One region of the Uniformispora flossi genome, then DNA from elsewhere that is predicted to be linked to it. Evidence: riboswitches for the same ligand, from Rfam matches in the RefSeq annotation. Region 1 holds a riboswitch; the other holds the start of a gene.
The links. A riboswitch is a leader RNA that binds a small molecule or an ion and turns the genes downstream of it on or off. The one in region 1 is predicted to bind glycine.

Region 1 (5,581 bases):
GGAGGTGGGGAAGGCGGCCGACGCGGCCGCCGCCCCGGCGGCGGGCACCGGCGAGCCCGCCCCGGACGAGGAGGCCGCGGCCGAGCCCAGCCCCGAGCACAGTCCCGAGCACAACCCCGAGGACGGCGCCTACGGACCCGTCCCGGTCTTCCACCCCGGCCGCTTCGGCAACGCCAAGTGGCTCCCCGGCCAGGATGTGACGCACACCGCGTACGGCCCGGGCTGGGTCCAGGGCAGCGGCGTCGGCCGCGTGACGGTGCGCTTCGAGACACCGGGGTCGCCGCCTGGGCGTGTGCGGACGTTCCCGGTGGACGATCCGGACTTGACGGCATCGGCGCCGCTGCCGCTGGTGGCGGAGGGGGAGGGGGAGCCGCCGACGGCGGAAGGGTGAGCGGTCGCGGCCCGTGCCGGTGCGACGGGGGCAGGGCGCATACCGGCGGGGATGCGGGTGCTTGCCGGGGCGTGACCGGACCCGGCCGGTCGACCGTCGGCGATGCGCGCGATCGACCGGCGCGGCCCCTGACTGCTACTCCTCGACGTCGACCCCGTAGGACCGCGCCAGCGCGATCGCATCGAATTCGTAGCCCTGGCCCTGGGCGCGGAACCGCCATCCGGTGCCGCGCCGGTAGAACTCGCCGAGGAGCAGGACGCGCTCGGTGGTCGCGGCGTCGAGGACCGAGTGCGTGTGCGCGGCCGCCTGGTGCGGGGCCGTCTGGACCTCGATCGCCCCCACCGCGTCGAACGTGCTCCCGCCGTCGAGCACCGCCGCGACGGCGATGCGCGCCACCGCGGGGCCGAGGCGGTCGAGATCGACGGTGATGCCTTGTTCGGCCGGGCCCATGACGTCGAGCGACACGGTGCCGTCGTCGGTCGACAGGTGGTTCCAGAATACGAAGTCGTCGTCGCCGCGGACCTTCTCGTCGGCCCCGAGGACGAACGCGACGACATCCACCTCGCCGTCGCCGCAGTCCCACCGCCACGACGCGTGCAGCGTCCAGACACCGGGGGTGGCACCGCCGGGCAGGTCGTGCGCGCCACCGCGCGGCAGCTCGCGGCAGGCGGCCGGATCGGTCACGCCGTGGGCTTCCGCTTCCGCTTCCGCTTCCGGCGACGCGGACTGGGCCTGCCACGCGTCGACGGCGAGGCACGGAATGCCCAGCGCCGCCGCCCGCGCGGTCCGCGGATCGGCCGCGGCACCCGGCAGGACGAGGACGACGTCGACCGTGGGCGTCAGGTTGACCCGCAGCCGATGCCCGCGCTCCACGACGAGCGCCCGCACCCGGCCGCCCTCGCCGTGCTCGTCGCGCCCGTGCAGGATCAGGACGTTGGCGGGACCGGGGCGCCGCGCGCGAGCGGCGGGCGAAGCGGCGTCGGAGCCCTGCTCGGCGGGCGCCGCCGGCGGGGTGTGCGGGGGAGCGTCGGGCGTGGGGGCGGGCGCGTCCGGTCGCCCACCGGCGGCGCTTCCCGAGCCCTCGGCCGAGCCCTCGACCGAGCCCCTGACCAAGCCCCCGGCCAAGCCCCCGGCCGCCGCGGCGGCGCCGGCGGCGGTCTCGCCCGGTGCGGTCCCGGCGAAAGCCTCTTCGGCAGTGGCTTCCCCGGCAGCCGTGGGCGCGGCCGTGCTCGGCGCCTCCGAGCCGGTGGCCCGTCCCGCACCGTCCGGAACTGCGCCCCCGACCCGTGCGCCTTCGCGCACCCCCGCCAGCATCGCCACGAACGCCGCCTCGTCGACGACCGGAACGCCCCGCTCGCGCGCGGCGCGGTTCTTGCCCGTCCCGGTGTCCGTGTCGTTGGTGACCAGCAGGGACGTTTTTCCGCTGACGCTTCCGGTCACGTGCAGCCCCGCGGCCGTCGCGCGGGCCTCCAGCTCCTCGCGGGGGACCCGCGTGTCGCCGGTGAACGCCACCCGCATGCCCTGCACCAGCACGCCGTCGCGCAGCGGCCCCGGGTTGGCGTACGCGCACGCCGCTTTCGGGGCACGGCGCTGCGCCGGTACGCGTGCCGCGCTCCGCCGGTCGGGTGTCGTCACCGGCAGCGGCAGGTCGCGCCGTGCGGCCTCGTGCAGCGCGGGGCGGAACACCTCGGCGAGCACCCGGGCGTCGTCCTCGGCGTCGTGCGCGCGGAACTGCCGCACTTGGTAGTACGCGGCGAGGCTGGCCAGACGCCAGTCGGGCAGCGGCAGGTCGAGGCGTTTGGCGAGGGTCAGTGTGCACAGCCGGGCCGTGGTCGGCATGTCACGGCCGAGCAGGCCGTATTCGGCGGCGAGCATCTTCCAGTCGAAGGCGGCGTTGTGGGCGACCAGGACGCGGTCTTCGAGGAGTTCGGCGAGGTCGTCGGCGATCGCCGCGAACAGCGGCTGTCCGGTGAGAGCCTCGCGGGTCAGGCCGTGGATGTGGGTCGGGCCCGGGTCGCGTCGCGGGTCGACGAGGGTCGACCAGCGGCCGGTCACCGTGCCGCCGGCGTCGAGCAGCAGGACGGCGACGGATACGACGCGGTCGCGGACGGTCAGGCCGGTCGTCTCGACGTCCACGACGGCGAAGTCACGCGGGTAGGCGGCGGGCCAGGCCGGAGCGGGACCGGCGGGGCTGGAGGGAAGGTCGGCGAGCACGGCCACCCACCGTACCCGCGGGGCTGGACGGGCGGTTGGGAAACCGGGAAACCCGTGGGGGTGGCGGGCCGACCGGTCGCACTACCCGCGTAGACCTCGTTTCCGCAGGTCCCGGGGTGATCTTCCGCCTATCCGTCGGCGGCGCACTGGTAGCGTTGAGGGCGCACCAACAGTCGCGCGGGAGAGTCCCGGACACCGATCCGGGCGCCGAAGGAGCAACCCCTCCCCGGAATCTCTCAGGCACCCGTACCGCGTGGCCATGGGCACTCTGGAAAGCAGTCCCGTTCGGGTTCCGCCGGTTTTCCGGCGGAGTGCGGCCGGGGCTCACCGACGGTGAAAGCCCGTTCCGCGTTTCTGCGGCGCTCGGGTGAAGCTCTCAGGTATCGATGACAGAGGGGGAGGCAGAGAGGTCGCGCGACCCGCGCGGTCTCCTCCGCGACACTGGAGGCCTCCACGTGAGCTCGTCGTCATCGCACCACGCGTCCGGTCCCGGCAGCCTCGCCGCGCTCGAGGCCGCGTCGCCGTTCACCGCCCGGCACATCGGCCCGGATGCCGACGAGCAGGCCAAGATGCTGGCGCACGTCGGCTACGGCTCGCTCGACGAGCTGACCGACGCCGCCGTCCCCGGCGCCATCCGCACCCTTGAGGCGCTCGACCTGCCCGCCGCGGTCTCCGAGGCCGACGTGCACGAGCAGCTCCGCGCCCTCGCGTCGCGCAACACCGTGCTGCGGCCGATGATCGGCCTCGGCTACTACGGCACCCACACGCCGCCGGTCATCACCCGCAACGTGCTGGAGAACCCGGCCTGGTACACGGCCTACACCCCGTACCAGCCGGAGATCTCGCAGGGCCGCCTGGAAGCGCTGCTGAACTTCCAGACGATGGTCGCCGACCTCACCGGCCTCCCGGTCTCGGGCGCGTCGCTGCTCGACGAAGGCACCGCCGCCGCCGAGGCCATGACGCTCGCGCGCCGTGCCGGACGGGCCAAGAGCAACGTGTTCGTCGTGGACGCGGCGTGTCTGCCGCAGACGATCGCCGTGGTGCGGACGCGTGCCGAGGCGCTCGGCATCGACGTCGTCGTCGCGGACACCTCCGCGGGACTGCCCGAGGGCGAGTTCTTCGGTGCGCTGCTCCAGTACCCGGGTGCCGACGGCCGGGTGCGCGACCTCGCGCCACTGATCGCGGACGCGCACGGCCGCGGCGCGCTCGTCGCGGTCGCCGCCGACCTGCTCGCGCTCACCCTGCTCGCCTCGCCCGGCAGCATGGACGCCGACATCGCCGTCGGCACCACGCAGCGGTTCGGGGTGCCGATGGGCTTCGGCGGCCCGCACGCCGGCTACATGGCGGTCCGCGACAAGCTCGCCCGTTCGCTGCCCGGCCGCCTCGTGGGCGTCTCCGTCGACGCCGCGGGCGACCAGGCCTACCGCCTCGCGCTCCAGACCCGCGAGCAGCACATCCGCCGCGAGAAGGCGACCAGCAACATCTGCACCGCGCAGGTGCTGCTCGCCGTCATGGCCGGCATGTACGCCGTCTACCACGGCCCCGAGGGCCTCGCCGCGATCGCCCGCCGCACCCACCGGTACGCGGCGGTGCTGGCCGCCGGGCTGCGCGCGGGCGGGGTCGAGGTCGCGCACGGCGCGTTCTTCGACACCGTGCACGTCCGGGTCCCGGGCCGGGCGGCCGCGGTGCGCGAGTCGGCGCGCGGCGAAGGCGTCAACGTGTACCAGGCCGACGACGACCACGTGTCGATCAGCTGCGACGAGACCACCACCCGCGAGGACCTCGCCGCCGTGTGGCGCGCCTTCGGCGTCGCCGGGCAGGACGTCGCGGCGCTGGACGAGGCCACCCCGGACGCGCTGCCCGAGGGGCTGCTGCGCACCGACGACTACCTGGCCCACCCGGTCTTCCACGCGCACCGCTCGGAGACGGACATGCTGCGCTACCTGCGCAGCCTCGCCGACAAGGACTACGCGCTCGACCGCGGCATGATCCCGCTCGGCTCGTGCACCATGAAGCTCAATGGGACGAGCGAGATGGAGCCGATCACCTGGCCCGAGTTCGCGCAGATCCACCCCTTCGCACCCGCCGACCAGGCCGCCGGTTACCTGGAGTTGATCCACGGCCTCGAGGACGCGCTGGTCGCGGTCACCGGCTACGACAAGGTCTCCATCCAGCCGAACGCCGGGTCGCAGGGCGAACTGGCCGGGCTGCTCGCGGTGCGCGCCTACCACCGCGCCAACGGCGACACCGGGCGCGACGTGTGCCTGATCCCGTCGTCGGCGCACGGCACCAACGCGGCGAGCGCCGTGATGGCCGGGATGCGCGTCGTGGTGGTCGGCACCGGGGAGAACGGCGACGTCGACCTCGACGACCTCAAGGCCAAGATCGAGGCGCACCGGGACAGCCTCGCGGTGCTCATGGTCACCTACCCGTCCACGCACGGCGTGTTCGAGGAGCACATCGGCGACGTGTGCGCGCTCGTGCACGACGCGGGCGGCCAGGTGTACGTGGACGGCGCGAACCTGAACGCGCTGGTCGGCCTGGCGAAGCCCGGCGCGTTCGGTGCCGACGTGTCGCACCTGAACCTGCACAAGACCTTCTGCATCCCGCACGGCGGCGGCGGTCCGGGCGTCGGCCCGGTGGCGGTCCGCGAGCACCTCGCGGCGTACCTGCCGAACCATCCGCTGCAGCCGACCGCGGGCCCGGCGACCGGCGTGGGGCCGATCTCCGCGGCGCCGTGGGGGTCGGCGGCGATCCTGCCGATCTCGTGGACGTACATCCGCCTGATGGGCCCGGACGGCCTGAAGCGCGCCACCCAGGTTGCGGTGCTGAGTGCCAACTACATCGCCAAGCGCCTCGCGCCGCACTTCCCGGTGCTCTACACGGGGCCCGCGGACCTGGTCGCGCACGAGTGCATCGTCGACCTGCGGGGGATCACCAAGGCCACCGGGGTGACCGTGGACGACGTCGCCAAAC
Region 2 (5,581 bases), on a different contig from region 1:
GCCGCGCGGACCACGCCGCTGCCCGCCAGCTCGGCGGCCACCATCGACCAGAACGCCGGGTCCTGCACGCTGGGTTCGCCGACCCGCAGGGGTCCGGGCAGGGTGCGGTCCAGGCCGGTGACGATGCGCCGCAGGTCGAGGAACGGGATGCCGATCCCGCCGCCCTGCATGTGCGGGTCGAGCCAGATGCCCCACCGGTCCGGGTACAGCGTCGCGCCGATCTCCTTGACCGCGTGCACCTCCCACCCGCGGTCCCAGCGGCTCTCCCGGAGCTGCTCCTCGGAGGTGAAGGCCGGGGCGTAGTGCGAGCCGTGGACCTCCATGTTCCCGTACTGCGCGTCCGGGCTGCCGGGCTGTCCCTGCCAGAGCAGCATCCAGACGTGGCCCCGGTCCAGGGCCTGGAGCAGGACTTCGTAGGCTTCGTATCCCTGCGGCGCGACCTGCCGCATCGCGTGCTCGACCTCGTTGGCGGGAAACGCCACCGGTGTCCTCCCCGTGCGGTGCGTGACGAAGGCAACCATCGTATGTGCCGACAGGCGTCAAGGGCGTTCGTAGAACGGGCGGACCGCGTCCAGCATCCAGTCGCCGATGGGGTCTTGGGCGAGATCGATGAGCACGAGGTTGACCGGCCACGGGGATCCGGCGCGGGCCACGGCGCGCTCCAGCGCGGCCACGGTGGCACGGCGGTCCTCCTCCTGCCAGCGGTCGAGTTCGACGCCGACGAACAGACACGGGGCGTCGGATTCGACGACGCCGAGGGCGCGCCTGGCGGTGAGCACGACCGGGGTCACGGCGAACTCCTCGGCGGCCGCGGCGAGGAAGACGTACGGCTCCTCGGCGGGCTCCGGCTCGGCCAGCGTCACGCGGGCGCCCATCGCCCCGGCGCCCGGCGGGCGGGACAGCTCCAGGACGCCCTGCGGCGGTATCGGGATGCCGACCTCGCCGCCCGGGTTGACCGCCATGCCGACGTGCGGCGGCAGGCCGCGGGCGAACTCGCGGACCGGGGCGACGGTGAACGGCATCAGGCCCGCGGCGCGGCGCAGCTGCTCCTCGGAGCTGAACACGGGCACGTACGGCAGGCCGTCGATTTCCGTGGTGGGCAGCGTGAGTTCGGTGTCCTGCGGGCTGCCGCCCGCGGGCAGCGGCACCCAGACCTCGGCGTCCGCGAGCACCGCCAGCAGCTCGCCGGTCCGCGCCGGATCGTGCAGGGCCGCGGCCAGGCACTGCTCGACATGGTTCGCGGGGAACGCCACCGGGCCACCTCCAATTGATGATCTGCGGCCAGCCTAGGGCGTGGCGGGGCCGAGGCGGCGGGGCGGCGGCCGCGGACATGCGAACGGCGGGGACCTTCCGGTCCCCGCCGTCGCGTGCGTCTGCCGCTCAGCCGAGGAGTTCGGCCTGCAGCGAGATCGGCACGCCGGCCTTGAGCGCCTTGCTCACCGGGCAGTTCTCCTTGGCGTCCGCCGCAACCGCCGCGAAGTCCTCGGTGCTGATACCCGGCACGTGTGCCTTGACCGACAGCACGATGCCGGTGATGCCCTCGCCGGGCTGGAAGGTCACGTCCGCCCGGGTCTCCAGCGAGTCGGGCGGCGTCCCGCGGCCCGCGAGGGCGTGCGAGAGCGCCATCGAGTAGCAGGACGAGTGGGCGGCCGCGATGAGTTCCTCGGGGCTGGTCTTGCCGTTCGCCGCCTCCGCGCGGGACGGCCAGGACACCTCGTAGGTCCCCACGCCCGAGGAGTCGAGCGAAACGGTCCCCGAGCCGCCGATGAGCGGGCCCTTCCAGTCAGTGGTCGCGGTGCGCGTGGTCGCCACGGGCAAGCCTCTCTGTGCGGTGCGTGCGTCTCCGGTCGGCCGCGGTATCCGGCCTGGTCGCGCCCACGCTAGCAACGGAAGCCGCGGGTGCCGATCGGAGAAACCTCCGACACGCCCGCGGCATCCCCGGGCGGGACCGATAGCATGCGCCCACAACTTCACACCGGCCCTCGACCCCATGCGGGAGAGCCCCCGACGCCGCGCGGCCTTCCGGCCGAGCGTCCCGGGGCGCCGAAGGAGCAATTCCTCCCCGGAAACTCTCAGGCCCCAAGTACCGTGCGGGTGAGGCGACTCTGGAAAGCAGTCCCGCGCACGCCCGGCGGGGCTCACCCACGGTGCAAGCCGCGGTCCGCCCGACTCCGCTCGGGCCCGCGCGTGAAGCTCTCAGGTCCATGACAGAGGGGGAGGCGACCCACCAGCCCCGTGCTGCGTGCCCGGCTTGTCCGGCGTGCCGCGCGACGCCCAGGGAGCCCCCTTGCCGGACCGCCTGTTGTGCCCGCCGCCTGCGCCGCCGCTCGCGCCGTCTTTTGTCCCGCCCGCCGTCGCGCCTGTCGTGCGGGCTGCCGCGCTGCTTTGCGTGCCGGCGGGCCGCCGATCGCGCGCCGCCGCACCGCCTGCCCGGCGCGTGTGCGCGCGACATCGCGACAATCCGCACGAAATCATGGCGATCAGGTTCCCTTCGGCCCCAGCCGCCGGCCCCACCCGCGAGGAGTCCAGCCGATGACGTCCAGCCCCTCCCCCGCCGCCGAGGCACCCCGCGAGCGCCGTACGCCGCTCGACGCGGTGCACGACGCGCTCGGCGCCACCATGACCGACTTCGCCGGGTGGCGGATGCCGCTGCGCTACGGCAGCGAGTCGGCCGAGCACCGGGCGGTCCGCGAAGCCGCCGGCCTGTTCGACCTCACGCACATGGGCGAGATCGCGGTCACCGGCCCCGAGGCGGCTCGCGCACTCGACCACGCGCTGGTCGGCTACGTGTCCAAGATCGGCGTCGACCGCGCCCGCTACACGATGATCTGCGACGCCGACGGCGGCATCCTCGACGACCTGATCGTCTACCGCACCGGCGACACGGAGTTCCTGGTCGTCGCCAACGCCTCCAACGCCAACGTGGTCGCCGCCGAACTCGTCGCCCGCGCGGCCGGCTTCGACGCCGCCGTGGCCGACCGGTCGGAGGACTACGCGCTGCTCGCCGTGCAGGGCCCGCACGCCGTCGCGATCCTCGCCCCGCTCACCGGCCTCGACCTCGACGCGGTCAAGTACTACGCCGCCGACCGCGCCACCGTCGCCGGCGTGGACGTGCTGCTCGCCCGCACGGGCTACACCGGCGAGGACGGCTTCGAACTGTTCTGTGCCCCCGCCGACGCCGAGCGCCTGTGGACCGCGCTCGCCGAGGCCGGCGTTCCGCACGGCCTCATCCCCGCGGGCCTGTCGTGCCGCGACACGCTGCGCCTGGAGGCCGGCATGCCGCTGTACGGGCACGAGCTGTCCACCGCGCGCACCCCGTACGAAGCCGGCCTCGGCCGCGTCGTGCGCCTCGACAAGCCGGAGGACTTCGTCGGCCGCGACGCGCTCGCCGCGCGCGAGCAGGCCGGCCCGGCCGCGGCCCTCGTCGGCCTGCGCGCCGTCGGCCGCCGCGTGCCGCGCGCCGGATACGCGGTGCTCGACCCGGACACCAAGGAGCCGATCGGCGAGATCACCTCCGGCGCGCCGTCGCCGACGCTGGGCGCGCCGATCGCGATGGCGTACGTGCCCGTCGACCGCACCGAGCCGGGCACCCGCCTGGCCGTCGACGTCCGCGGCACCGCCGAGCCCGTCGACGTGGTCGCCCTGCCGTTCTACAAGCGCGCCTGACCCGGGCCGCCCGTCCCGGCGGCCCGCGCACGACCCGCAGCAAGACCCGCAGCAAGAGCCAGCGGAACCCCCGCTGCGAAACCCCGCAAACCGGCACGAAATCCCCTGAGGATCGGCGCCGCCCTCCCGGAATGGAGAATGGACCTGTGAGCGCACCCCAGCACCTGCTCTACAGCAAGGACCACGAGTGGCTGACGACGGACGGCGACCCGGCCGTCATCGGCATCTCGGAGTTCGCGGCCAACGCCCTCGGCGACGTGGTCTTCGTCCAGCTTCCCGAGGTCGGCACGCGGGTCACCGCGGGCGAGCCCTGTGGTGAACTGGAGTCGACGAAGTCGGTGAGCGACATCTTCGCCCCCGCCGACGGCGAGGTCGTCGAGGTCAACACGGCGGTCGTCGACGAACCCGAACTGGTCAACTCCGACCCGTACGGCGACGGCTGGCTGATCAAGGTGCGCCTGGACACCCCGGCGGAGAAGTCCGACGCGCTGCTGTCCGCCGACGAGTACATCGCCTTCACCGGCGCCTGAGCACCCGATCGAGGAGCTGACCCACCGTGACGATCCTGGACCGTCCCCTGGCCGAGGTGGACCCTGAGGTCGCCGCCGCCGTCGCCGACGAGCTGCACCGCCAGCAGTCGACCCTGGAAATGATCGCCTCCGAGAACTTCGCGCCCGTCGCGGTCCTCGAGGCCCAGGGCTCCGTACTGACCAACAAGTACGCCGAGGGGTACCCCGGGCGCCGCTACTACGGCGGCTGCGAGTACGTCGACGTCGTCGAGAACCTCGCCATCGAGCGGCTCAAGGCGCTGTTCGGCGCCGAGGCCGCGAACGTGCAGCCGCACTCCGGCGCGCAGGCGAACGCCGCGGTGTACTTCGGTCTGCTGCAGACCGGCGACACCGTGCTGGGCCTGGACCTGGCCAACGGCGGCCACCTGACGCACGGGATGAAGCTCAACTTCTCCGGCAAGCAGTACAACGTCGTCTCCTACAAGGTCGACGAGGCCGGACTGGTGGACATGGGCGAGGTCGAGCGCCTCGCCAAGGAGCACCGCCCGAAGATGATCGTCGCGGGCTGGTCGGCGTACCCGCGGCAGCTCGACTTCGCGGCGTTCCGCCGGATCGCGGACGAGGTCGGCGCCTACCTGTGGGTCGACATGGCGCACTTCGCCGGCCTGGTGGCGGCGGGGCTGCACCCGAACCCGGTGCCGCACGCGCACATCGTCACCACGACCACCCACAAGACGCTGGGCGGTCCGCGCGGCGGCGCGATCCTGGCCACCGAAGAGCTGATCAAGAAGATCAACTCGGCCGTGTTCCCGGGCCTGCAGGGCGGTCCGCTGGAGCACGTCATCGCGGCCAAGGCGGTGGCCTTCAAGGTCGCCGCGGGCGACGAGTTCAAGGACCGGCAGAAGCGCACCCTCGCGGGTGCGAAGCTGCTCGCCGAGCGCCTGCTGCGCGAGGACGCGGCGGCGGCCGGCATCAAGGTGCTGTCCGGCGGCACGGACGTCCACCTGGTGCTCGTCGACCTGGTCGAGAACCACCTCAACGGCCGCGAGGCCGAGGACCGCCTGCACGAGGTCGGCATCACGGTCAACCGCAACGCGGTCCCCAACGACCCGCTGCCGCCGATGAAGACCTCGGGCCTGCGCATCGGCACCCCTGCGCTCGCCACCCGCGGCTTCTCCGACGGGGACTTCGTCGAGGTCGCGGACGTCATCGTCGAGGCCCTCAAGCCCGACTACGACGACGCCAAGCGCGACGCCCTCAAGGCCCGCACCGCGGCGCTGGCGGCGAAGCACCCGCTGTACCCGAACCTCTGAGGGTTCCCTGCCTGATCCGACGGCCCCGCCGCGCTCGCGCGCCGGGGCCGTCGGCGTTCCCGGGTGGCCGTGACCGGGACACGCCTCCCTCGT

Region 2: it holds a riboswitch for glycine, as region 1 does, so the genes downstream of both, gcvT (glycine cleavage system aminomethyltransferase GcvT) here and gcvP (aminomethyl-transferring glycine dehydrogenase) in region 1, are expected to answer to the same signal.

Annotation. Positions count from the first base shown of each region.
Region 1 covers NZ_JBMULZ010000019.1:41,961-47,541, reverse strand. Annotated here, with positions in the region: gene ACPA54_RS31460 (DNA polymerase IV) at 1-391, shown strand, start outside; gene ACPA54_RS31455 (DEDDh family exonuclease) at 527-2,605, opposite strand; glycine riboswitch at 2,774-2,867, shown strand; glycine riboswitch at 2,870-3,002, shown strand; gene gcvP (aminomethyl-transferring glycine dehydrogenase) at 3,145-5,581, shown strand, end outside.
Region 2 covers NZ_JBMULZ010000010.1:129,172-134,752, reverse strand. Annotated here, with positions in the region: gene ACPA54_RS22420 (enhanced serine sensitivity protein SseB C-terminal domain-containing protein) at 1-482, opposite strand, end outside; gene ACPA54_RS22415 (enhanced serine sensitivity protein SseB C-terminal domain-containing protein) at 540-1,253, opposite strand; gene ACPA54_RS22410 (OsmC family peroxiredoxin) at 1,381-1,812, opposite strand; glycine riboswitch at 1,984-2,099, shown strand; gene gcvT (glycine cleavage system aminomethyltransferase GcvT) at 2,533-3,666, shown strand; gene gcvH (glycine cleavage system protein GcvH) at 3,813-4,196, shown strand; gene glyA (serine hydroxymethyltransferase) at 4,223-5,488, shown strand.